2 regions of the Sphingosinicella xenopeptidilytica genome follow, and region 1 is predicted to be linked to the other one. Evidence: predicted binding sites of a transcription regulator. Region 1 holds the regulator's gene; the other holds the start of a gene.
What was found. Region 1 encodes LexA, which represses DNA repair genes until DNA is damaged. Its sites were predicted from a motif close to GTTCCNCNCTTGTTCT; they were not measured.

Region 1 (11,538 bases):
AAGAACTCCTGGTCGCCGTGGCCCCAGCCGAGCCGCAGCAGGTAGTTTTCCAGCGCCTCGGGGAGGAAACCCATGTCGCGGTAAGCGTCGACGCCGAGCGCGCCGTGCCGCTTGGAAAGTTTAGCGCCGTCCGCGCCATGGATCAGCGGCACGTGCGCATAGCTCGGCTCCGCCCAGCCGAGCGCGCGGATCAATGCGAGCTGGCGGAAGGCGTTGTTCAAATGGTCGTCGCCGCGGATCACGTGCGTGATGCCCATGTCGTGGTCGTCGACCACCACGGCGAGCATGTACGTCGGCGTCCCGTCCGAACGCAGCAGCACGAAATCGTCGAGTTCGGCGTTCTTCACCGTCACTGCGCCCTGCACGGCGTCTTGAAGCGTGACCTCACCCTCCTGCGGCGCTTTCAAGCGGATCACGTAGGGCGCACCTACGGGCGCCTCGGCGGGATCGCGGTCGCGCCAGCGCCCATCGTACCGCATCGGGCGCTTCTCGGCGCGCGCTGTCTCGCGCATCTGCTCCAGCTCTTCGGGCGTCGCGAAGCACTTGTAGGCGCCGCCCGTCTCCAGCAGTCCGCGCGCGACCTCCGCGTGCCGCGCCTCGCGTTCGGACTGGTAGACGATCTCGCCGTCCCAATCGAGGTTCAGCCACGACAGCCCGTCGATGATCGCGTCGATCGCTTCCTTCGTGGAGCGCGCTTTGTCGGTGTCTTCGATGCGCAGCTTGAAGGTGCCGCCGGTCGCTTTCGCATACAGCAGGTTGAACAGCGCGGTGCGTGCGCCGCCGATGTGGAGGAAGCCGGTCGGGCTCGGTGCGAAGCGGGTGACGACCGGGGTTTTGGCGCTTGCGCCCATGGAAATCCTGTCCGAAACTGAAAGAAGTCGGGGGGCTCTAACATAACGCTGCCAGCCGTTCAAACCGGGCCGCTCGAGGCCGGAGCACTGCCCCTTGCGCATTGCACGCGCCTGCACGAAGCCGCAGAAATCTGGCTTGCGGAGGAGCGTCACCAGCTCGTGCTGTTCGTACCTGTCGCGCTCGGGCTCGGCATCGCGGCATGGTTCGCGCTGCCGACACCGCGTGAATGGGTCGCGGCCATGCTGCTCGGCGGCGCGCTTGCCGCGTTCGGCCTGCTGGCAAACGGGCTTCCGCGCATCGCGCTTGCCGCAGTCGGCCTGCTTTTTGCGCTGGGTGTCGGCACGGCATGGCTGCGTGCCGAGCAGGTACGCGCGCCGGTGATCGAGCGGTCATGGCGTGCACTCACGATCGAGGCGACGGTCGACGCCGTCGAACCGCGCCCAGCCGAGAGCCGCACGCGCCTGCGTCTTTCGAACATCTCCGGCCTGCCGCCGGGCCTCATCGCGCGTGTCGGTATCCGAGGTAATGCACCGGAGGGCGTCGTACCCGGCACGCGGGTCGCGCTGCGCGCATCGCTGTCGCCGCCGCTGGGGCCGAATATTCCCGGCGGCTACCATTTCGCGCGCCGCGCGTGGTTCGATGGCATCGGCGCGGTCGGCTACGCACTCTCTGACGTCACGGTCGTTGCGCCAGCACCTTCGCGTCCCGGTTTCATCCGACGCTTCGAGGCGTTCCGCAGCGCGCTCACGAAGCGCCTGCAGGACGGCGTCGGCGGCAGGGAAGGCGGGCTTGCGGCCGCGCTCGTCACCGGCGATCGTGGCGGTATACCCGATGACGTTACCGAGGCGATGCGCGACAGCGGCCTCGCGCACCTCATCTCGATCTCGGGCCTGCACATCGCTGTCGTGGTGGGCGGCGTGCTGTGGGGCACGCGCCGCCTGCTCGCGCAGAGCGAACGCCTCGCGCTCGGCACAGACATCAAGCTGATCGCCGCGCTCGCCGCCGCCGCCGCAGGCATCGGTTACACGCTGATCGCGGGCGCGGAGGTGCCGACTGTGCGCTCGTGCATTGCCGTGCTCATCGTGCTCGTCGGGCTCGCGCTGGGGCGGGAAGCGATCTCGCTGCGCCTCGTCGCCGCGGGCGCGTTCTTCATCCTGCTCGTACGCCCCGATTTCCTGCTCGGCCCAAGCTTCCAGCTCAGCTTTGCCGCCGTCACCGCGATCGTCGCGCTTTATGAATCGCCGCTCGCGCGACGCTTCAATGCGGGAAAGGAGGCGGGCCGCACAGCACGCATGTGGCACGGCATTCTCGCGCTCCTTGCCACCGGTATCGCCGCCGAGTTCGCGCTCGCGCCCATCGCCTTCTTCCATTTCAATCAAATGGGGCTCTATGGCGTCGCCGCGAACCTCGTGGCGATTCCCTACACCAGCTTCGTGATCCTGCCGCTGCTCGGCCTGTCGGTGTTTCTCGGCGCGGTCGGGCTCGCCGCGCCCATAGATTGGCTGCTCGGCCATGCGCTCCACCTCCTCATCCGCATCGCGGAGATCACAGGGGCAATGCCCGGCGCCGTCTCCCGGCTCCCCGCCGCGCCAGACTGGGCATTCGCCGTGTTGATGCTCGGCGGCGTCTGGTTCTGCCTCTGGCAGACGCGCCGTCGGTGGCTCGCGCTGTTACCGCTTGCGATCGGCACTGTGGGCATGGCGACGGCGCAGCCGCCCGACCTCATCGTCGACGGGGAGGGCAAGCACCTCGCCGTGATACGGGATGGAAAGGTCGCGCTCCTGCGCACACGCGCCGGAGATTACGTGCGCTCGATGTGGGCGGACGCGGCGGGAGAAGCCGCGAGCAGCAATCTCGAAACACTGCCGGACGCGCGCTGCACGACCGATGCCTGCACCGCCCGTGTCATGGCGGGCGACCGTGCATGGACGCTGCTCGCCACGCGTTCCGGCCTTCTCATCGATCGCGCCGCATTCGAACCCGCCTGTGCCGCCGCCGACATCGTCGTCAGCGACCGCCGCCTGCCATATTGGTGTGCGCCGCGCTGGCTGAAGCTCGACCGCGCAAAGCTCGCAGAAACCGGCGCGCTGTCGATCTGGCTCGAAGGGCCGCGTATCCGCAGTGTCGCCGCGGAGGACGGTGCGCATCCCTGGGCGCGGCACAGCCTGGCGCCGGAAAGCAGGAGCATGTTGCGCCACGTGCCAATATAGGATACCCCCCTATGGTATGGCACATCTTCAGGAAACCGAACGCAAGGATCGCCTTGTTGCCCGTATCCGCCGCATCGCCGGTCAGGTCGCTGCAATCGAGCGGGCGATCACCAGCGAAGCGCCGTGCAGCGAAACGCTGCATCTCGCCGCCGCCGTACGCGGCGCCGTGGCTGGGCTCATGGATGAACTCGTTGAGGATCACCTGCGCGCGCACGTCGCCGCGCCGGGGCTGAGCGATGCCGAACGCACGGCGGGGGCGGACGAACTCGCCACAGTGCTCAAACGGCACATGCGCTGAGCAGGAGGCGGAATTGAACGGTTTTCACGGTGCGGCCGATGGCAGCCATTCCCATGATTTTCTGGGCGCGGGCCATGACGCGAACGCGCGGCGAACGCGCTGGGTGGTGCTGCTGACGGCACTGATGATGGTCGGCGAGATCATCGCCGGCTATGCGACGGGTTCGATGGCGCTGCTCGCGGACGGGTTCCACATGGCGACGCACGCAGGCGCGCTCGGCATCGCCGCCGTTGCCTATGCGTACGCGCGACGCAATGTCGGTAATCCCCGCTATTCGTTCGGCACCGGCAAGGTCGGCGACCTCGCGGGCTTCGCCTCGGCACTGGTGCTGGGGGTGATCGCGCTCGGCATCGCAGTCGAGTCTGCGCTCCGGCTCGCCAGCCCGGTCACGGTCGCGTTCGGGGATGCGACACTCGTTGCCGTCATCGGTCTTGCCGTCAACCTCGTCAGTGCGGCGCTGCTGTCGGGTGGCCACCATCATGGACACGGGCATGGCCATGACCATGACCATGACCATCATCATGATCATCACGGCCATCACCACGACGATAACAATCTGCGCGCCGCCTATCTGCACGTGCTTGCCGATGCGCTGACGTCGGTGCTTGCAATCGCTGCGCTGCTTGCGGGCCGATACGGCGGCTGGGTCTGGCTCGATCCGGCCATGGGCATCGTGGGCGCCATCGTCATCGCGCGCTGGTCATGGTCGTTGATGCGCGACACCTCAGCGGTGCTGCTCGATGCCGCCGATCCGCATCTCGTCGCGGAAATCCGCGAATGCGTGGAAACGGGGGATGCCCGCATCCGCGATCTTCACGTCTGGCAGGTCGGCCCCGGTGTTCACGCCGCGATCGTTTCCGTAACTGGCATCCCGGCCGAAACCGCCCGCGAGCGCCTGCACCCGGTGCACGAACTCGCGCACCTCACGGTCGAGGCGCGGTAAACCTCAGTTGTATCGGCGCAGCAGCCCTACGAGTTTGCCCTGCACGCGTACGCGGTTCGGCGCATAGCGCTGCGCGGTGTAGGCGCTGTTCGCGGGGTCGAGGCGGATTTCGCCCTTGTCGCGGCGGAGGTACTTGAGCGTCGCCTCGTCTTCATCGACCAGCGCCACGACGATCTCGCCGTCGCGTGCCGTGTCGCATTTCTGGACGAGCGCATAATCGCCGTCGAGGATGCCCGCCTCGATCATGGAGTCGCCGGAAACCTCCAGCGCGAAATGATCGCCCGCACCGCCGAGGAGCGCGGCGGGCACGGAAAGCGTACGATCGCTTTGCAGCGCTTCGATCGGCATACCCGCGGCGATTTTTCCATGCAGCGGAAGCTCGATGACGTCATCGTTCGCCGCCGCGATGATCGGCGTCTGCCGGGCAGGGGCCTTCGCCGTCGTGCCGGTTTCGGGGAGGCGCAGCACTTCGAGTGCGCGTGCGCGGTTCGCCAGGCGTCGGATGAACTGCCGCTCCTCGAGCGCGTTCACCAGCCGGTGCACGCCGGACTTCGACTTGAGGTCGAGCGCTTCCTTCATTTCCTCGAATGAGGGTGAGACACCGCCGGCCTGCAGCCGATCGTTGATGAACATCAGCAGTTCGTGTTGCTTGCGTGTCAGCATGTCCGGTCCGCCCTTCCGTGTTTCGCGACTCGTTCCACAAGATGTTCCGCTTTTCGTGAACGAATGGAGAACATTTAGGGGGTGACGAAAATCCTGTCAAGCGCGAGCACGGGAACATCAGCCCCTGCTGCCGTTGCGGGAGCGCCCACGGGGCGGATGATGAGCGCGTTCGCACCGGCGAGCACGCCCAGCATGGAGGAATCCTGCGCATCGAACGCGCGCACGCCGTCCGCCGTCAGCCGCGCGCGCAGGTGATCGCGGCGGTTGCCGTTCGCGGGCAGGGGGGCGAGCAGCCGCGCCGTAATCGTCGGGTCGGTGTTCGTGCGTCCCGCCATGCGCGCGAGCATCGGCAGCGCGAACAGCACGGCGCAGACGAGGGCGGAGACCGGGTTTCCCGGCAGCCCGAGCACGCGCGCACGCCCAAGCGACCCGGCGATCAGCGGCTTGCCCGGCTTGATCGCGACTTTCCAGAAATCGAGCGCCGCGCCAGCGTCTTGCAGAGCCGCCTGCACCAGATCGTGGTCGCCGACCGAGGCGCCGCCAATGGTGACGACGAGGTCGGCATCGCTTGCGGCCTTCAGCCCCTTGCCGATGGCGTCAAGATTGTCGGGGAAGATGCCGAGGTCGCAGGCTTCCGCGCCCGCGGCGCGAAACAACGCCGCAAGCATCACGCCGTTCGAGCTGACGATCTGGTCCGCTTGCGGTGTCTCGCCGGGCGGCACCAACTCGTCTCCTGTGGCGATGACCGCGACGCGCGGGCGCCGTACCGCAAGGCTGCCGTGCCCGGATGCGGCGGCAAGACCGAGATGCTGCGGGCTAAGCCGCGTTCCCGCCGCGATCAGCCGTTCGCCCGCGCTGAAATCCTTGCCCGCCTTGCGGACGTGCGCGCCCGTGTGTGGCGGGCCTTCGCCCGTCAGTGTCAGCAGATCGCCTTCGCGGCACACCTCTTCCTGCACGATCACCGTGTCGGCGCCTTCGGGCAAGGGCGCGCCCGTGAAGATCCGGGCTGTTTCGCCCGCGCGAACCTTTCCGGCAAAGCCACGGCCTGCCGCGCTTTCACCGACGACACGCCAAGGTCCCGGCATATCGGCCCAGCGGACTGCGTAGCCGTCCATCGCGGAGGCCGGGAAGGGCGGCTGCGTCAACCGCGCGGCGAGGTCTCCGGCAAGCGTCAGGCTCGCAGCCTCGGCGAGCGGAAGGTCTACGGGAGGAACCGGCCCGCAGGCCGCGAGCAGCCGCGCTAGCGCTTCCTCGTAGCTCAGCATCCGCTGGGGGCGATCCAGTCGCCAGACTTGCCGCCGGTCTTCTTCAGCAGGCGCACGCCCGAGATGACCATCGCCTTGTCCACGGCTTTCACCATGTCGTAGATCGTCAGCAGCGCAACGGAAGCCGCTGTCATCGCTTCCATTTCAACGCCCGTGCCCCACGTCGTCGAGGCTGTCGCCTCCACGCGCACACCGTCGTCCTCCAGCCCAAAATCCACAGCGACGCTGGTGAGCGGCAGCGGGTGGCAGAGCGGAATGAGGTCGGCGGTCTTTTTCGCGGCCGTTATGCCCGCGATGCGCGCCACGGCGAGCACGTCGCCCTTCGCCGCGCTGGCGTCGCGGACGGCCGTGAGCGCCTCGGCGGACATGGTGATGCGGCCTTCGGCGATCGCTGTGCGCGCCGTCACCGCCTTGCCCGAGATATCGACCATGCGGGCCTTGCCGGCCTCGTCGAGGTGAGTGAGCGCCATGAATCAGCCCTCCAGCAGCCGCTTCGTCGCAGCGGTGACGTCATCCTGCGCCATCAGCGATTCCCCGACAAGGAAGCTGTTGATCCCGAAGCCCGCCAGCCGGTTGAGGTCCGCACGCGTCCGCAGCCCGCTTTCGCCGACAAGCGTATAGTCCGCCGGCACACCGCCTGCGAGCGCGGCCGATGTCTCAATATCGACATGCAATGTCTTGAGATTGCGATTGTTCACGCCCAGAAGCCGGGATTTCAGGTGCGCGAGCGCCGTGTTCTGCTCATCCGCATCATGCACCTCGACAAGAACATCCATCCCCCAGCCGAACGCCGTGGCCTCCAGTTCCTGCGCCAGCCCGATATCGATCGCCGCCACGATGATGAGGATCGCATCCGCCCCGATCGCCCGCGCTTCCACGACCTGATAGGGATCGACCATGAAGTCCTTGCGCAGCACCGGCAACGGCACGGCGCCGCGCGCCGCGATCAGCTTGTCATCACTGCCCTGGAACCAGTGCTCCTCGGTGAGCACCGAGAGGCACGAAGCCCCGCCCGCGCGGTAGGCGCGCGCCAGCGCCGGCGGGTCGAAGTCCGCGCGGATCAGGCCCTTGCTCGGCGATGCTTTCTTGATCTCGGCGATCAGGCCGAAGCGGCCCTCCTGTTTCGCCGTATCGAGCGCCGCCTTGAAGCCGCGCGGGGCATCCGCGATGCGCGCCGCCGCCTCGATCTCCCCGATCGGCCGCGCACTTTTCCGCGCCGCGATGACACCGCGCTTGTGGTCGCAGATTTCCGCCAGCACGTCGCTCATCGAAAGGCCTTCCAGCGTTCGAGCAGCGCCCGTGCGCGCCCGTCGTCGAGCGCCGCCGCCGCCATCGCCGCACCAGCGGCCCAATCCTCCGCCTTGCCCGCGACGATCAGAGCGCCCGCGGCGTTCAGGCAGACGATGTCGCGGTAGCCGCCACGTTCGCCTTCCAGAAGTCGCAGCATCGCCGACGCGTTCTCCTCGGGCGTACCGCCCCGGATCGCTTGCGGTTCGTGCCGCGCGAGTCCCGCTGTTTCGGGCGACACCTCTTCGGTTTCGAGGCGCCCCGCGATCAGGCGCGTGCAGGCCGTCGGGCCGGTGACGGTCAGTTCGTCGAGCCCGTCGCTGCCGTGCACCACCATGGCCGCGTCGGCGCCAAGCCTCTGCAGCGCCCCGGCGATGGAGAGGAGCCATTGCTCCCCCGGCACGCCGACGAGTTGCCGCTTCACCCCCGCAGGGTTCGCGAGCGGCCCGATCATGTTGAAGATCGTCCGCCGTCCGATTGCACGCCGCACGCCCGCGACGCGCGCCATCACCGGATGGTGTTTCGCGGCGAACAGAAAGCCGATGCCGATCTCGGCGAGCGATCGCTCCACCGTGTCGGAGGCAAGATCGAGGTCGAGCCCAAGCGCGGACAGCACGTCCGCAGCGCCGGATTTCGAAGACGCCGCGCGGTTGCCGTGCTTGGCGACCGGCACGCCGCACGACGCGACGACGATGGCGACCGCGGTCGAGATGTTGAGCGTATGCGCGCCGTCGCCGCCCGTGCCGCACACATCGATGGCGCCTTCGGGCGCCGCCACAGGGCGCATACGGCTTCGGAGGACGCTTGCCGCCGCGACGATCTCGTCGACGGTCTCGCCGCGCTCGGCAAGGCCGGTCAGGAAGCGGGCGATCTCCGCGTCCTCGACATCGGCATTCAGGATGGCATCGAATGCCGCGCGCGCCTCCGCCTCGCCAAGCGGCGTTCCGGTGGCGGGCAGGTGTCTCACTGGGCGATAACGCGCGGCCGCGGGGTCATCCCGGCGATCCGCAGGAAATTGGCGAGCATGTCGTGGCCATGTTCGGTCGCGATGCTCTCCGGGTGGAACTGCACGCTGTGGATCGGCAGGCTTGCATGGCGGAAGCCCATCACCGCCTCATCGTCCGACCACGCATTCACGATCAGGCTCTCGGGAATGTCCTCCACGATCAGCGAATGATAGCGCGTCGCGGTGAACGGCGAGGGGATGCCCGCGAAGAGCCCGGTGCCGTCGTGGCTGACGGGCGAGGTCTTGCCGTGCATCAGGTGCCCGCGCACCACCTTGCCGCCGAAATGCTGGCCGATCGCCTGATGGCCGAGGCAGACGCCGAGCAGCGGTTTTCCGGCATCGGCGCAGGCCGCGACCATGTCGAGGCTGATCCCGGCCTCGTTCGGTGTGCAGGGGCCGGGCGATATCAGGAACGCGCTCGCCCCGCTCGAAAGCGCCTGCCCGGCGGAGATCGCATCGTTGCGCACGACCTCCACTTCTGCGCCCAGCTCCATCAGGTAGTGGACGAGGTTCCAGGTGAAACTGTCGTAATTGTCGATGACGAGGATCATGGCGCGACCGCCCTAATCAAGGGAGCGGGGGAGGGCAAGTTATTGCCCGTATCCCGACTCTCCGGCGCGGGTGATGGCGTCGCGCGCGGCGGCGATCAGCGCGCCCGATTTGGCCTCGCACTCCCGCTGCTCGTAAGCGGGGGTTGAGTCCGCGACGATGCCCGCGCCCGCCTGGATGTGCATGGTGCCGTCCTTCACGACCGCCGTACGCAGCACGATGCAGCTATCCATCGATCCGTCGGGCGAGAAGTAACCGACGCCGCCCGCATAGGCGCCGCGCTTTTCGCCCTCCAGCTCAGCGATGATCTGCATGGCGCGAACCTTGGGCGCGCCCGAGACCGTACCCGCCGGGAAGCCCGCCATCAGCGCGTCGATGGCGTCCTTGTCCTTGGCGAGGTCGCCGCGCACGTTGGAAACGATGTGCATCACGTGGCTGTAGAACTCGACCGTGTTGCGCTCCGTCACCGAAACGCTGCCTTCCGACGCCACGCGGCCGACATCGTTGCGGCCGAGGTCGAGCAGCATCAGGTGCTCGGCGAGTTCCTTGGGGTCGGCGAGCAGGCTGTCGCGGTTCGCGGCGTCCTCCACAGCGTTCGCGCCGCGCGGGCGGGTGCCCGCGATCGGGCGCACCGTCACTTCACCTTCGCGCACGCGCACAAGGATTTCGGGGCTGGAGCCGATCAGCGCGAAACCCGGCAGGTCGAGCATGTAGAGGAACGGCGAGGGATTGATGCGCCGCAGCGAGCGGTAGAGGCTGAACGGCGGCAGCGCGAACGGGATCGAGAAGCGCTGCGCCAGCACCACCTGAAAGATGTCGCCCGCAACGATATAGTCCTGCGCGCGCTGCACCATTTCGGCATAGCGCGTCGGGTCAGTGTGGTGCGTCACATCGGCAGCGGCGGGCAGGGCGGTTTCGCGGGCAGTCTGCGGCAATGCGCCCGCAAGCCGTGCCTCTGCGGTCTCGATCCGTTCGATCGCCGCTGCAAGTGCCTCGCTTGCCGAAAGGGCGTTCGGGAACACCGGCGCGGCGATGAAAAGCTCGTCCTTCAGCCGGTCGAACGCCATCAGCAGCGATGGGCGCACGAACAGCATGTCGGGAAGTCCGAGCGGATCATTCTCCGGCGTCGGCACCGGTTCAACGAGCCCGATCGTCTCATAGCCCATGTAGCCGACAAGACAGGCGAAGGCCGGCGGCAAATCCGCCGGCAAGTCCATCCGGCACCCGGCGACGAGATCGCGCAGCGCATCGAGCGGCGCGGCGTCCACGGGCGTGAATGCATCGGGCGTGGAGGCGAAGCGGGCGTTGACCTCCGCCTGCCGACCGCGAACCCGGAACACAAGATCGGGCGCGAAGCCGAGCAGCGAATAGCGCCCGCGCACCGTTCCACCTTCCACGGATTCGAGCACGAACGCGCCCGATCCCGCCTTGCCGAGCTTGAGCATCGCGGAAACCGGGGTCTCCGTATCGGCGATGCGCCGCGTCCAGACGAGTTGCGGTCTTCCGGCCTCGTAAACCCGCGCGAAGTCCGCGGCTTCAGGATGGATCATCGGGCGCCGATCAATCGGGCTGGTCGGCGGTGCCCAGATAGCGCTGCTTCAGGCGTTCGAGGGCTTTGTCGTTCCGCTTGACGCCGACATTGGACATGATCGCAGCCACGAAATTCTGGGCATACTCGTTCGTCGCGGCGGTCTGCATCTGCGAACGCATCTGGTCGAGGAAGGCGGGCGCTTCTGCGAGGTTGCCCGGCTTCACATCGGCCACGTGCACGACGAACCAGGCGCCGTTGCGCGGCTGTGCGAGCGCCCGCGCATCGCCCTTGGCAAGCGCGAAGCCAAGGCTGATCGGCGGCGGCACAGGCTCGCGGCGTGCCGCGATCTCGATACGGCGTGCGGTGAAGCTCTGCGCGGGCGGCAGCTTGTTTTCCGCGAGCAGTGCGGCGAGCGGCTTCCCGGCCTTGAGGCCCGCGACGATCTTGTCGGCAACCGCCTTCGCGGCAGCCATCCGGCGCTCGAAGGTGAGCGCGGCGGTGATCTGCGGCTTGATCTCGGCGAGCGGCACCGGCGTCGGCGGCACGACCTCTTCCACGTCCATGAGCGCGTGCAGCGTCTCGGAAACGTCCTCGACCGTCGGCTCGTCGTTCTCTTCCGTGGCGAACGCGCGCTCGATGAGCGGGCGGATGCGCTGGTCGAGCTGCAGGCCGGATTCGCCGAGCGTCAGCCCCTCGCTCGTCACCGGCGGAATGCGGACCACGGTGAGGCCGAGATCTTTCGCCGCTTCCGCGACGCTGGCGCCTTCCGCAAGCGCGTCGTCAGCCTTCTCGACGATATCGGCGACAGCGTTCGCAGCGAGTTCGGTCTCCACCGCAGGGCGGATTTCGTCCTTCACTTCAGCGAGCGTGCGCGCGGGCTTCGTCACGACGGCATCGACATGCACGACATGCCAGCCGAATTCGCTTTGCACCG
Region 2 (11,538 bases), on a different contig from region 1:
AGTGGAACCGTGTCAGCGCCCTGATGAGGTTGCGCGCCTCCGCGAACCGTTCGGGATTGTAGACCCTGGAGGCACTCGAACCGCAAACCCCGCAAACGCCATCGCGGAGGTCGCTTTCGACCAAGGCTTTCAACTCAGGATCTTTGGCGCAATGCCTGCAAAGGCTCACCGTCTTGGGATGCCAATCATCATTTTTTGTCATTCAATTACCGAGTCTGCTCACGGATCGAACCATTCGAGTCCCTGTTCATCCTGACATTGATGGAGAAAACCGTCACCCTAATAGGACGAATTCTGAGGCAATGACATCGCACACGCCAGGAGTTTCGGATTCGGCCCTGCGGGCAACCGCCGCGATGCGAACCTCGACGGAAACGCCCGTGGTCTCCCGATGCAAGCGCCAGTACCGGAGCAAACTGTCGAAGTTGTTGGTCGGTGCGAACTGGCAGTTGTGGACGAGACAAACTCTCCCCTACGGCGTTCAGCTGTCCGACCATGACCATATAGAATCATGTAAACGAAGAGCCGCTTCCCGTGATTCTCGCTCGAAACCGTGCAGTCAGCTAACGGCCCAGAAGGGGCCATCACTCGCCGCGCGAATGAACGGCCGGTTTTGACGGCCAACCGGAGCACCACGAACGTCGGCTCTGTTGGCGGCAGGAGACAAGCTAATTATCCAATAACTCCGAGCCTTCGACGTGTACGCGACCCGGCCTTGCTTGCCGCGTTGGAAATTGCCGATCCGATCTCGGCGCTGGCGGTAATGCCCTGGATGAAGGGCCGATCATGTATGAGGTAAGGCAGTGCCCCGAATGCGACACGGCCACGCGTGACGTCCGGTGCCAGCAAAACATAATCCTCCCCGACATCGGGAATATCCTCCCCAACCGCGAGTAACTGGCGGCGTAGGCTGGGGAAGGGCAGATCTTTGGTCTTCAGCGGTCTCTGGCCCCGCGCATCGATAAACACGTCAAAGTGATGCGGGGTCCCATCGACGTCGATGTCTGTGCCAGTCTCCTCGACCTGCTTATCGTAATCCGATCCCAGTTCCAGCAGGCGGATGACGTCCGCTTCGCGCAGCGCGAGCAGTCTGCGGATCGATTCTGAGGGAATTGCTGCATAATTGTCGATGAACACCCTGCTGAGTCCGGCATCGAAGCGGTCCCGGTCCTCGTCGGACAGGTTGGGCACTATCTCCTGCACGGTTTCGTGGAGGCGCAGGATCGCATAGCGCCAGGGCACGGTGTGCCGTCCGCGCTTGTTCCGCTCGACCTCTCTCAGATTATATTCGGCCCAACGGAATGCGTCGTGACGCTGGCGATCCGAAAAGTAGGCGTCGGCGAAGCTGTCGGCATCGAGATCAGGTAGCGAAACGCGTGCGCTCCAGGTGGGATCGGCTGCTTCAATCTCCCGCGCCATGAGCGCGAAAATCCTATCCAGCAGGTTATCCGATCCAGCGCCGATTTCCCGCTCAATGGCTTCCGGCGTCGCGACGCGGAGTGGTTCATAGGGAATGGGGCAGTAGAAATCGGCTTCGGGCAGGATTCCTGAGCGAGACATCAGCGTGATCGTCAGCCCCTCGCTGCCCTCATCACGCTTGAACCGCAACGCCTCGTCCACCTCCTCGACAAACCGGCCGTGCTGAGCAGCCACTGCCATCGCCGCGTCGATGGCGCTGAGCGACGTGCCCATTATGCCGACCTTGCGAGGCGGGATGTCCGCATCGAGTAAGCCCGACCAGGGGCTGGGGAAAAAGGAGCGCGTCGCCTCTTCTCCATCGGGCCAGACATGGCCTGTGGCGATGACGGCAAGGTCGAAGCACTGCGGTTCGCTCTGGCACTCTGCGGAGAGCCAGACTCCATTCTCCCGCGCTTCCAAATCGGTGATGCGGCAGGATTCGTACACGGCGATGTCGAAACCTGTTGCCTTTCCCCGCTCCACCAGCGCCAGGAACTGATCCCGGAAATATTCCCCAAGCAGGATGCGCGGCAGAAACTGGCGCTCATGCAGACCATCCTTCTCCACACCATAGCGCGCCAGGCGATCTGCGTCCTGATCGAGCAACCAGTCGAGATAGGTTTGGATGAGCGGTGGTATCTCGATGCTGGCGATATTGGCCAGCATCAGCCGGATATTCTCGTCATCATTGTAAGGCATGCCGACGCCCGCTTCCTCCGCCTGTTCATAAATGGCAATGGCAAGCGGCGTGCCGGCTTCCAGCAGCGAGAAGAAAGTATAGAGTCCGGTCGGCCCCGCGCCGACGATCGCGACCCGTTTCAGCGCCCCCTCGTCGGACATGGGCTCAATCCTTCAGACTAATCTTCTTCTCGATCTTCGCGACGGCCTTCCCTTCCTTTTTGCGGCGATTGAAGATGCGGCGCATATAGCGAACATCGGTCGCCTTGAGATGCTTCTGGGCCGCGACGAACTGCTCCTGCTCCTCTTCCCGGATATGGTGCAGATACTCTTGCCTGAGGTCCGCGAAGCGTCGCAGCCAACCGGGCGAGGCCATGTCACGTGCGGCGAGATCGGCAAGCATATCGTCGATCTCCTTATGCTCGGCGATGGCGTGGCGGGCGTCGTCGGTTGTTTCAGGATCGCGCAGCACCGTGGACCAGAGCGCCTGTTCCTCCGCGGCGGCGTGGGACTTGAGTTCCTTCACCAGTTCCAGGAACAGCGTCTGACGATCGGGCGATTTGCCCTGCGTCTCCTCGATCATCGCCAGCAGGGCACGGTGCCGGTCATGATCCTCGACTAAACGCCCGAATACGTCCGGGTCTCCGCGAAACTTCGTCTTCGGCGTGCTGCCGATCCGGGCGGCAAGATCGGGCGCGATCGCTTTCGCCTTCCCGATCGCGGCGGTTTTTGCCTTCGCCGGCGTGATGCGCTTCCGGCTGCGGGTTTCGATGGTCTGTGTTGCCATATCATCCTCCCTGTCAGGCGAGATCGCGCACTTTGGGCTCGCGTGCCCAATGGCGTTTGACACCAGCCTTCATGAAATTCTCGATGGAAACCACGCCACCGTCCGGTTCGACATTGGCCTTGTCGAGCAGAATCTGCGTGCCTTTGCAGTGGGCGATGGTCTTGCAATGACCATAGGCGTCCATGAACCATTGAACCGCAGCACCATCCTTGGTCAGCTTTTCAGCGGCATCGGGCATCAGAATCGAGGCGACTGCGTCGAACAGCACCGAAGGCGATCCAGCCAACTGGCCATCGGCCTTGAGCGTGCCACCCTTCACCTTGATCCCGCCGACTTTGGGAGCAACGAGAAAGGCGGTTCCGCCAGCCTTCTCGATTCCGGCCTTCAGCGTATCGATGCTGCCCTTGTCGGAGCCTTCCGAGAACAAGATGCCGACCTTGCGGCCTTCGAGCATGTCCTTCGCCTGCTTCTGGATCGACAGCGCATCGGATGGCGGCATGTCGACGGGGGCTTTCGCTGCCTTGGCCTTTTCCGGCAGATCGATGGCGAGGCCGTCGGCGACCCGCTTCGCCAGATCCTCGTCAATGTTGCGCAGCCGGGAGACGACCCGCGCGCGGACATGGTCGAGCTGCACCTTGGACAGTTCGAACACCAGCGCCGAGGCAATATGCGCCTGCTCATTCTCCGTTTGCGAACGGTAGAACAGACGCGCCTGACTATAGTGATCGGCGAACAACTCCGCGCGGATGCGCAGCTTCTGCGCGGGATCGTTGCGCTCGTCATTCGCCGTGAAGCTGGAAAAGCCGGTTTCAGGGCAGGCACGCGGACCGCCATCCTCGCCGGCGTCGGCGAGGCTGTTCGGCTCATAATTGGCGCGGCCGGTGGGCACCAGAGTCTGCATCATCCCGTCGCGCTGGAAATTGTGGAACGGGCATTTGGGCGCGTTGATCGGAATCTGGTGGAAATTGGTGGTTCCAAGCCGCGATTTCTGCGTGTCCAGATAGGAAAAGAGGCGGCCTTGCAGCAGCGGGTCGTTGGAGAAATCGATACCGGGAATGATGTTGCTCGGCAGAAAAGCCGCCTGCTCGGTTTCGGCGAAGAAATTGTCGACATTGCGATTGAGCGTCATCCGCCCGACGATTTCGACGGGGATTTCCTCCTCAGGGATGAGCTTCGTGGCGTCGAGGACATCGTAGGGCTGCTGCGCGGCCCAGTTCTCATCGAAGACCTGCACGCCGAGATCCCATGCGGGATAGTCGCCGGCTTCGATCGCCTCGAACAGGTCGCGCCGATGGAAGTCGGGGTCCGCGCCGGCGATCTTCACCGCTTCGTCCCATGTCGTGGATTGGATGCCCAACACCGGCTTCCAGTGGAATTTGACGAAGCGCGCCTCGCCCTTGGCATTGACGAAGCGGAACGTGTTGACCCCGAACCCTTCCATCATCCTGAGCGAGCGCGGGATGGCGCGGTCTGACATCGCCCACATGATCATGTGCATGGCTTCGGGCATCAGGCCGATAAAGTCCCAGAAGGTGTCATGCGCGGAAGCGGCTTGCGGATAACCGCGATCCGCCTCCATCTTCACGCTGTGAACCAGATCCGGAAACTTCATCGCGTCCTGAATGAAGAAGACCGGGATGTTGTTACCGACCAGATCCCAGTTGCCGCTGTCGGTATAGAGCTTGACTGCGAAGCCACGCACATCACGCGGCGTATCGATCGACCCGGCGCCCCCCGCCACGGTCGAGAAGCGCACGAATACCGGGCAGCTATTGCCCTTCTTCTGGAGGATCGACGCCTTGGTGAGTTCAGGAATGGCCTTGGTGCATTCGAACACGCCATGCGCGCCAGAGCCGCGGGCATGGACGATCCGCTCGGGAATGCGCTCATGGTCGAAATGGAAGATCTTCTCGCGGAGGACGAAGTCTTCCAACAGCGTGGGGCCGCGCTCTCCGGCCCGCAGGCTGTTCTGGTTGTCCGAAATACGGTGACCAAAATTGTCGGTCAGATGGGCTGTGCCGTCCTGGTGATCTCCATCAGAAGCGATGGTCTGCTGCGTTTCGCCTCCGACGCCGACACCCTCGTCGACATCGATCTGTCCCGACCCTGGCGCATGGTGGTGGAGAGAGTTGGTGAGGCTAGGTGAACCGGCTGGCTTGCTGCTTTTGGGCATGATCGCTCCTCCCCGTGGAATGGTATCGCGATGAATGCCGTGAGCCGCCCGGTCGGCGTGCCGGTTTTACGATGCCCTCTCCAGAATTCACCGCTCTGGATCAGTTACGCTTCATCCCGGCAATAGTTCCAAAAGAGCGATGACGCCGAGCCCTTGCCGGCTGCCTCGCCTAACTGGCCAGAACGCTATGCGCAGGCGCTTTAAATCGCCATATGAAGCCTGTGGGCTCGTAGTGACAACTCACCCTTGCACCGGAAATGACGCGTGGATTGCGCTCCATGATGAGCGAGCCGAAGCCCCTGCGATCCGGCTCGTCGACCGGCGGCCACCCGTCTCCGTCCAATCTATGCGCAGCTGGGAAACCATCGCTATCCCGGACGGACCAGCCCGCCATGCCGACCGTCTCCCCGCTTGTTTCGGCATGCAAGCTAACCCCATTCTGTCACTGCGTGAGTCCGGGCTCGGCACTTCCAGAGGCACAGGCGCAGCGATCGGTTGCCTAAAGTTGCGTAAGAACATATATAGAACATATGTCCAGTTTGAGTTTGAGCGAGCGCCTGGAAATTCTGGCGGACGCTGCAAAATACGACGCTTCCTGCGCTTCGTCCGGTACGGCTAAACGCCACAGCCGCGATGGAAAGGGGCTGGGCTCAACCCAGGGCATGGGGATCTGCCATGCTTATGCACCCGATGGGCGGTGCATCTCCCTGCTCAAGATACTGCTGACCAACCACTGCATCTTCGACTGCCACTATTGCGTCAACCGCAAGAGCTCGAACGTGCGTCGGGCGCGCTTCACGCCGGCCGAAGTCGTGGACCTGACGCTGAGCTTTTACCGGCGCAACTATATCGAAGGGCTTTTCCTCTCCTCCGGCATCATCAAATCCTCCAGCCACACGATGGAGCAGATGATCGAGGTCGCCCGCTCCTTGCGGGAGGATCATCGCTTTCGCGGCTATATCCACCTCAAGACAATTCCCGAGGCTGATCCGGAACTTGTCGAGCGAGCCGGGCTGTGGGCGGACCGGGTATCAATCAACGTCGAACTGCCGACCGAGACGAGTTTGGCGAAGCTCGCACCCGACAAGAATGGCAAGCAGATCGAGGGAGCCATCGCACGGATCGGCGATGCCATCACTGAAGCCAGGGATGCGCGCAAGCGCTTTCGCCATGCGCCCTGCTTCGCCCCGGCTGGCCAGTCCACCCAGATGATCGTCGGCGCGGATGACGCCAGCGATAGCCAGATCATCGGAAGGGCTAGCCATCTTTACGACCGGTTCAGGCTGCGCCGGGTCTATTATTCCGCATTCAGTCCCATCCCCGATGCCAGTGCCGTGCTGCCGCTTAAGCGCCCGCCGTTAATACGCGAGCATCGATTGTATCAGTCGGACTGGCTGGTGCGCTTTTACGGATTTACGGCGAACGAGGTGCAGCAGGCGACCGATGCCGATGGGATGCTGCCGCTCGATATCGATACGAAGCTGGCCTGGGCGCTGGGACACCGGGAGGGCTTTCCGGTCGACATCAATCGCGCGCCACAAGAGATGCTGCTGCGGGTGCCAGGGCTGGGTACGCGCGCAGTGGCGGCGATCATTCAGGCGCGCCGCCATCATCGCTTGCGACTGGATGACCTCGCCCGGCTGACACGATCCATATCGAAGATACGCCCCTTCATCGCGGCGGCGGATTGGCGCCCGGCATTGTTGATAGACCGGCTTGACCTGCGCAGCCGGCTGGCGCCGCCCCGCCAGATGGAGCTGTTCGGATGAGCATAGCGCCCGGCCCGGCCGGCGACCTCCATCATCTGGCAATAGGCCGTCCCGACGACTTCGAGGGATGGCGCAATCAGGCAAGGGTAATGGCGGCCGCGTGTATTCCGCCTGAGCGCATCGTCTGGTCGGCGGATCGGCAAGGCGAGCGCGACCTGTTCGGTGCGGCAGACCGGGATACCGCTCCAATACCTGCTGCACGGCGCTCCGTGCGGGCGAACAAGGCCTTTTTGCGGCTGGCGGGCAGCGTTGTCCTGCATAACGACCCGGCGCGGTTCGCCCTGCTCTACAGGCTCCTCTGGCGGCTTCAGGACGATCCCCATCTGATGGAGAAGGCGGCGGATCGAGATGCCCATCGTCTCACCATCATGATGGGGCATGTTCGTCGCGACATTCACAAGATGCGCGCCTTCGTCCGGTTTCGCGCGATTGAGGAGCCAGATGGGGTGGACCGCTATGTCGCCTGGTTCGAGCCGGATCATCATGTCCTGCGGGCCAATGCGGATTTTTTCCTCAACCGCTTTGCCAGCCAGCGCTGGTCGATCCTGACCCCGGACCTCTGCCTGCATTGGGACGGTGAGGTGTTGACCGAAACGACGCGCCAGCCGAGGATGCCGCCGAGGAGCTGTGGCAACGCTACTACGCTTCGATCTTCAATCCAGCGCGGCTGAAAGTCGCCATGATGGTGAAGGAAATGCCGCGCCGCTATTGGAAGAATCTTCCCGAGGCGCGACTGATCCCCGAACTGATCGCCGGGGCCCAGGCACGCGAAGCCGTCATGGTGGCGCAGGGTGGCGGGGTGTTTCCGGAAAAGCCACCGTCCACGTTCGAGGAGATCGCGGAGGGTATATCCACCTGCCGGCGCTGCCCCATCGGCTGCAACGGAACGCGCGCCGTGCCCGGCGAAGGGCCAGAGCAGGCGCAACTGCTGATCGTTGGCGAACAGCTAGGGGATCAGGAGGAGCAGGAGGGGCGACCGTTTGTCGGACCGGCAGGACAATTGCTCGACGAACATTTGAACCAGGCAGGGTTCGACCGGTCGCTGATCCGCGTGACCAATGCGGTGAAGCATTTCAAGTTCGAACAGCGCGGCAAGCGGCGTATCCACCAGAACCCCACCGCCGGCGAGATCGACCATTGCCGCTGGTGGCTCGACGCTGAGCGGCGGCTCGTCAAGCCAGTCATCATACTGGCTCTGGGCGCAAGCGCAGGGCGAGCGATACTCGGCCGGACCCCGAGTATCGGCCGGGAGTGTGGTCGCGCGATCGCCTTGCCAGAAAACTCACGCCTATGGCTGACCGTCCATCCGAGCTATTTACTGCGCGTTGATATTGCTGTCCGGCATCGGGAAGAGAAACGCTTTCAGACAGATCTGTGCGCGTTAAAAATTTCACTCGATGCGCTGACGCACTCTCCCAAAGCGCATTGCGATAGGCTTCGGCCCTCCGCTTCTGTCGGTAGACAGTCCTGATGGATCACATTTTCACGGAGGCATTATCGCCAAGTTCCGGCGCACCGCCCGTTACCATGGCCTTGAGCATTTTCACGCCTGAAACCAGAGCGTTCGGGCTATCCCATATCTCTCCGCGATCCGGCGTTACGGTAAGCAATCTGATGGTGGGATCATTCGCATCTTCCCACCAGATCTTGTCCATGGTGCCCCACAGTTCCGTGATTTTCGCCCGGTCATTCGAAATTACGCCCTCGCCTGAGACAACGACGTAGCGATGGGTGCCGTTGTCCGCCCATGAGAGCGACACTCTGGGATAGGATGCAATCTCGGCGTTCTTCTCACCTTCGACATCGGTAAGAAAATATACAACGCTTTCGCCTCGTCGCGGCCTTGCCGACATGGGCCGGCTACGTTGCTCATTCCCATTCCAGGTCGTCAGCATGCAAATGTCGATCTTATGGGCCAGTTCCCATATGCGGTCCGTGATTTCTTCAGGGGTGGCGGGATTGTCGTGTTGGCTTTCCTTCATATCCAGGCTCCTTCTCCCATTGGGGAACGCGGCAGCCAGCGTCTTCGTTCCAAGTATCAAGCACAGCAATCACGTGTGGTAGTGCCACAATCCTTTTTGCGACGATTCAAATTAACGTGCTTTTTTGTGCTAATCTAAAGTTACCGGCTCGATAGTTGCCTACCGGCAGTTGCATGAACCAATGGCAGGTTCCAGAAGCTGACTCCCGCACCGGAAACGTCGGCTAAGTTGGCGGCAACCGTCACGACATTGTTGGCGACAAGCACAGTCGCGGCAACGCGCCCAATTGTCGGCGTTCCGCCTGCGCGCGAGCTATCGCGGATAGCCAGCATTTGTTCATGTGGCGGACCTAGCGCTTTATGTTTTCAAGGCCGGACACCACACCTCGTTTCTCCGATGGCTTGGACGCGTTGGTCTTTGGCTTTTCGGCTTTGGGCTTACGAATTTCACGGTTGGATTTCTTCTGGGACTTGGCCATGGGCTTTTCCTTTCAGGAGTGATGAACTGAGATGCCTGGGTCTGCGTATCAGGCGAAGACAGCGTCCGGCGTGTTTGAATATGATGGCGTTCTCGGCGGATGAACCCGCGATGGATAGTGGCTCGCGGCCGGGGACCGTAGATGATGTTCAAGCAGGGACAGGATTCGCGAGCCGTTCTCGCCATCGAATTTGCGCGCAAACAGGTCGGGGCTGCGTTGTAGCTGACCGAAATCCGCTTCATCGTAGTTGCGGGGGCGCAGCTTGATATCTCCATCGGGAACCCAATCGATCATCCGCAAGTCGTCATTCATGACGATGCCTTGATCATCGCTGTTCATGATTACGGTTTGGAAGAATGCCTCATCCGCAATGAAGCTGTTGCGATAGAAGGTCTTGAATCGTTCGACCCGAGGATCATGACAGACAAATTCGCAAAAGCTGCGGGTGACGGCTTTCCACTGCGTACCGATGAAGGGCGTGTCACCGAACAGATAGGAGCGTGGCACACCCGTTGCGGTCATCGCACCATGTTCCTCGATAAAGAGATGGCTGATCCGGTTCAGTGTGTCGGGTCGTTCCTTGCGCTGATCGAGGGCGCGTATGAATTGTTTGCCCGGGTTCGCAGCGAAGAACTCGCGAATATAGTTCTGGCTTTTCAGCGGAAAGTCTTGGCCGGACAGATTTATGTAGTGAGACCAGTGCTTATCCATTTCGAGCAGGCGAGCCATGCCGCGCAGTTCTGCATCGACGAGGCTATATCCACCCCAGAGCGCGTCCTGAGACTCTAGGAGTTCGACTCCCTGATAGGGTTCAAGGAAAGCTGAAATTTCTTTTGCGAGAGCCATACCCGAGCTCTTGTCTACATGAACAACATATTGATTTCCCGGCAGGTAAATCGCCTTGAAGAGACGTTTGAACTGCGTCGGATAACGGTGGACGAGGAGGAAATAGGCAATCATCAGGCAGGCCTCTCCAGATCGCCCCACCCGGCTGTCGAAACCCCGGAGCACGGCGATTGCGTTTCCTGCCTCAGGAAAGCCAATCAAATGAATTTCTGATCGTAAAGAGACAACGCCTGACAGGATTCGCTCAGTTGAGCGAACAGCGCATCGGACATATAGCTATCGAAAGCCACCTTTACAACCAGCAGCAGTTTCACGCTGTTTGTTGAAAGCCGATGGCTTGGGGCAACTCAAAGCTGCTCGATCCCTACGGAAGTGGGCGCCATCAATGGAACACTAAAAATCCACTTGGTGCCGAGCGACCGCGCAAACTGCGAAATCTCTGGCAATCCGCATCTTCTTCGATGAGGGTCGTCGCCAACGTGACAGCATCTTGTATGATCTTTTCAAAAGCCAAACTCTGGATATTCGCCATTTCGCATTTCTGAAGAAACAGGGCGCAATAAGATTGAATGTGCTAAGAGTATCTCAGCGGGATTGGCTTCAGGCGTTCCAGAGGAAAGGCACAATGACGATCCGTACCACTGTAGCATCTGTTATTTTCAGGTCGCCTTTCCTTTTGAAACCAATGAAGGAAATGCAGCCTGAAGGCACCTACGACATCGAAACCGACGAAGAGATTATCGAGGGCAATACGCACACGGTGTATCGACGGATCGCAACCGTTATCCTGCTCCGCAGCACTGGAGTGATCAGGCGGGTGACGATTGACCCCGACGATCTCCGGGCGGCATTGGATAACGACGGTAGGGGATATGCTGGCCAATCATGATGTCGGCATGAGCCCTTATCCTTCTTCGCCGTCATCCGCACGATATACCCGCAACTCGGGCGCATGGCGCGCCGGAATATCCGGTCGCCGCTCGAAGGCCCCACCTTCTCCGGACACACGTTCGTTCTGGATGATGCAGTATGCTTCGGCCTGCGAAATGCCAAGACTTCGAAGCGCATAGTCCGCCAGGCCAAACGACAGCTCGCGTGAGCCCATGATAGCAAGACCCACACCCTGACTTTCCAGATACGTGACCTCGGAGTCGCTGTGCGTGCGGACCGCTGTATCGATCTCCGGATTGAGCAGGCGGGCGAGTTCGATGATCCTCCGTGTCTGAAAACCTTCGGGCGTGGCGATGATGAGCAGGCGAGCACCGGCAACGCCGGCGGCGTCGAGGATGCCAGGTGTCGATCCATCGCCGTAGATTGCCGGAACGCCGCGCTCGCGCAGCGCCTCCACGCGGCGGCGATCCTTGTCC

Region 2: the regulator LexA is predicted to act here: its motif matches at 5,609-5,624, upstream of ACFQ00_RS13910 (putative DNA modification/repair radical SAM protein).

Annotation. Positions count from the first base shown of each region.
Region 1 covers NZ_JBHTIK010000015.1:103,674-115,211, forward strand. The annotation lists gene gltX (glutamate--tRNA ligase) at 1-857, opposite strand, end outside; gene ACFQ00_RS17270 (ComEC/Rec2 family competence protein) at 1,011-3,062, shown strand; gene ACFQ00_RS17275 (metal/formaldehyde-sensitive transcriptional repressor) at 3,079-3,360, shown strand; gene dmeF (CDF family Co(II)/Ni(II) efflux transporter DmeF) at 3,374-4,303, shown strand; gene lexA (transcriptional repressor LexA) at 4,307-4,966, opposite strand; gene ACFQ00_RS17290 (molybdopterin molybdotransferase MoeA) at 5,041-6,231, opposite strand; gene moaC (cyclic pyranopterin monophosphate synthase MoaC) at 6,225-6,701, opposite strand; gene trpC (indole-3-glycerol phosphate synthase TrpC) at 6,705-7,499, opposite strand; gene trpD (anthranilate phosphoribosyltransferase) at 7,496-8,485, opposite strand; gene ACFQ00_RS17310 (anthranilate synthase component II) at 8,482-9,075, opposite strand; gene trpE (anthranilate synthase component I) at 9,115-10,623, opposite strand; gene ACFQ00_RS17320 (SurA N-terminal domain-containing protein) at 10,634-11,538, opposite strand, start outside.
Region 2 covers NZ_JBHTIK010000008.1:289,893-301,430, reverse strand. The annotation lists gene ACFQ00_RS13930 (RES family NAD+ phosphorylase) at 1-202, opposite strand, end outside; gene ACFQ00_RS13925 (FAD-NAD(P)-binding protein) at 673-2,298, opposite strand; gene ACFQ00_RS13920 (hemerythrin domain-containing protein) at 2,303-2,923, opposite strand; gene ACFQ00_RS13915 (catalase) at 2,937-5,096, opposite strand; gene ACFQ00_RS13910 (putative DNA modification/repair radical SAM protein) at 5,627-6,865, shown strand; gene ACFQ00_RS13905 (TIGR03915 family putative DNA repair protein) at 6,862-7,536, shown strand; gene ACFQ00_RS13900 (UdgX family uracil-DNA binding protein) at 7,491-8,336, shown strand; gene ACFQ00_RS13895 (pyridoxamine 5'-phosphate oxidase family protein) at 8,341-8,847, opposite strand; gene ACFQ00_RS13890 (hypothetical protein) at 9,197-9,325, opposite strand; gene ACFQ00_RS13885 (beta-1,6-N-acetylglucosaminyltransferase) at 9,374-10,285, opposite strand; gene ACFQ00_RS13880 (hypothetical protein) at 10,554-10,703, opposite strand; gene ACFQ00_RS13875 (hypothetical protein) at 10,797-11,060, shown strand; gene ybaL (YbaL family putative K(+) efflux transporter) at 11,076-11,538, opposite strand, start outside.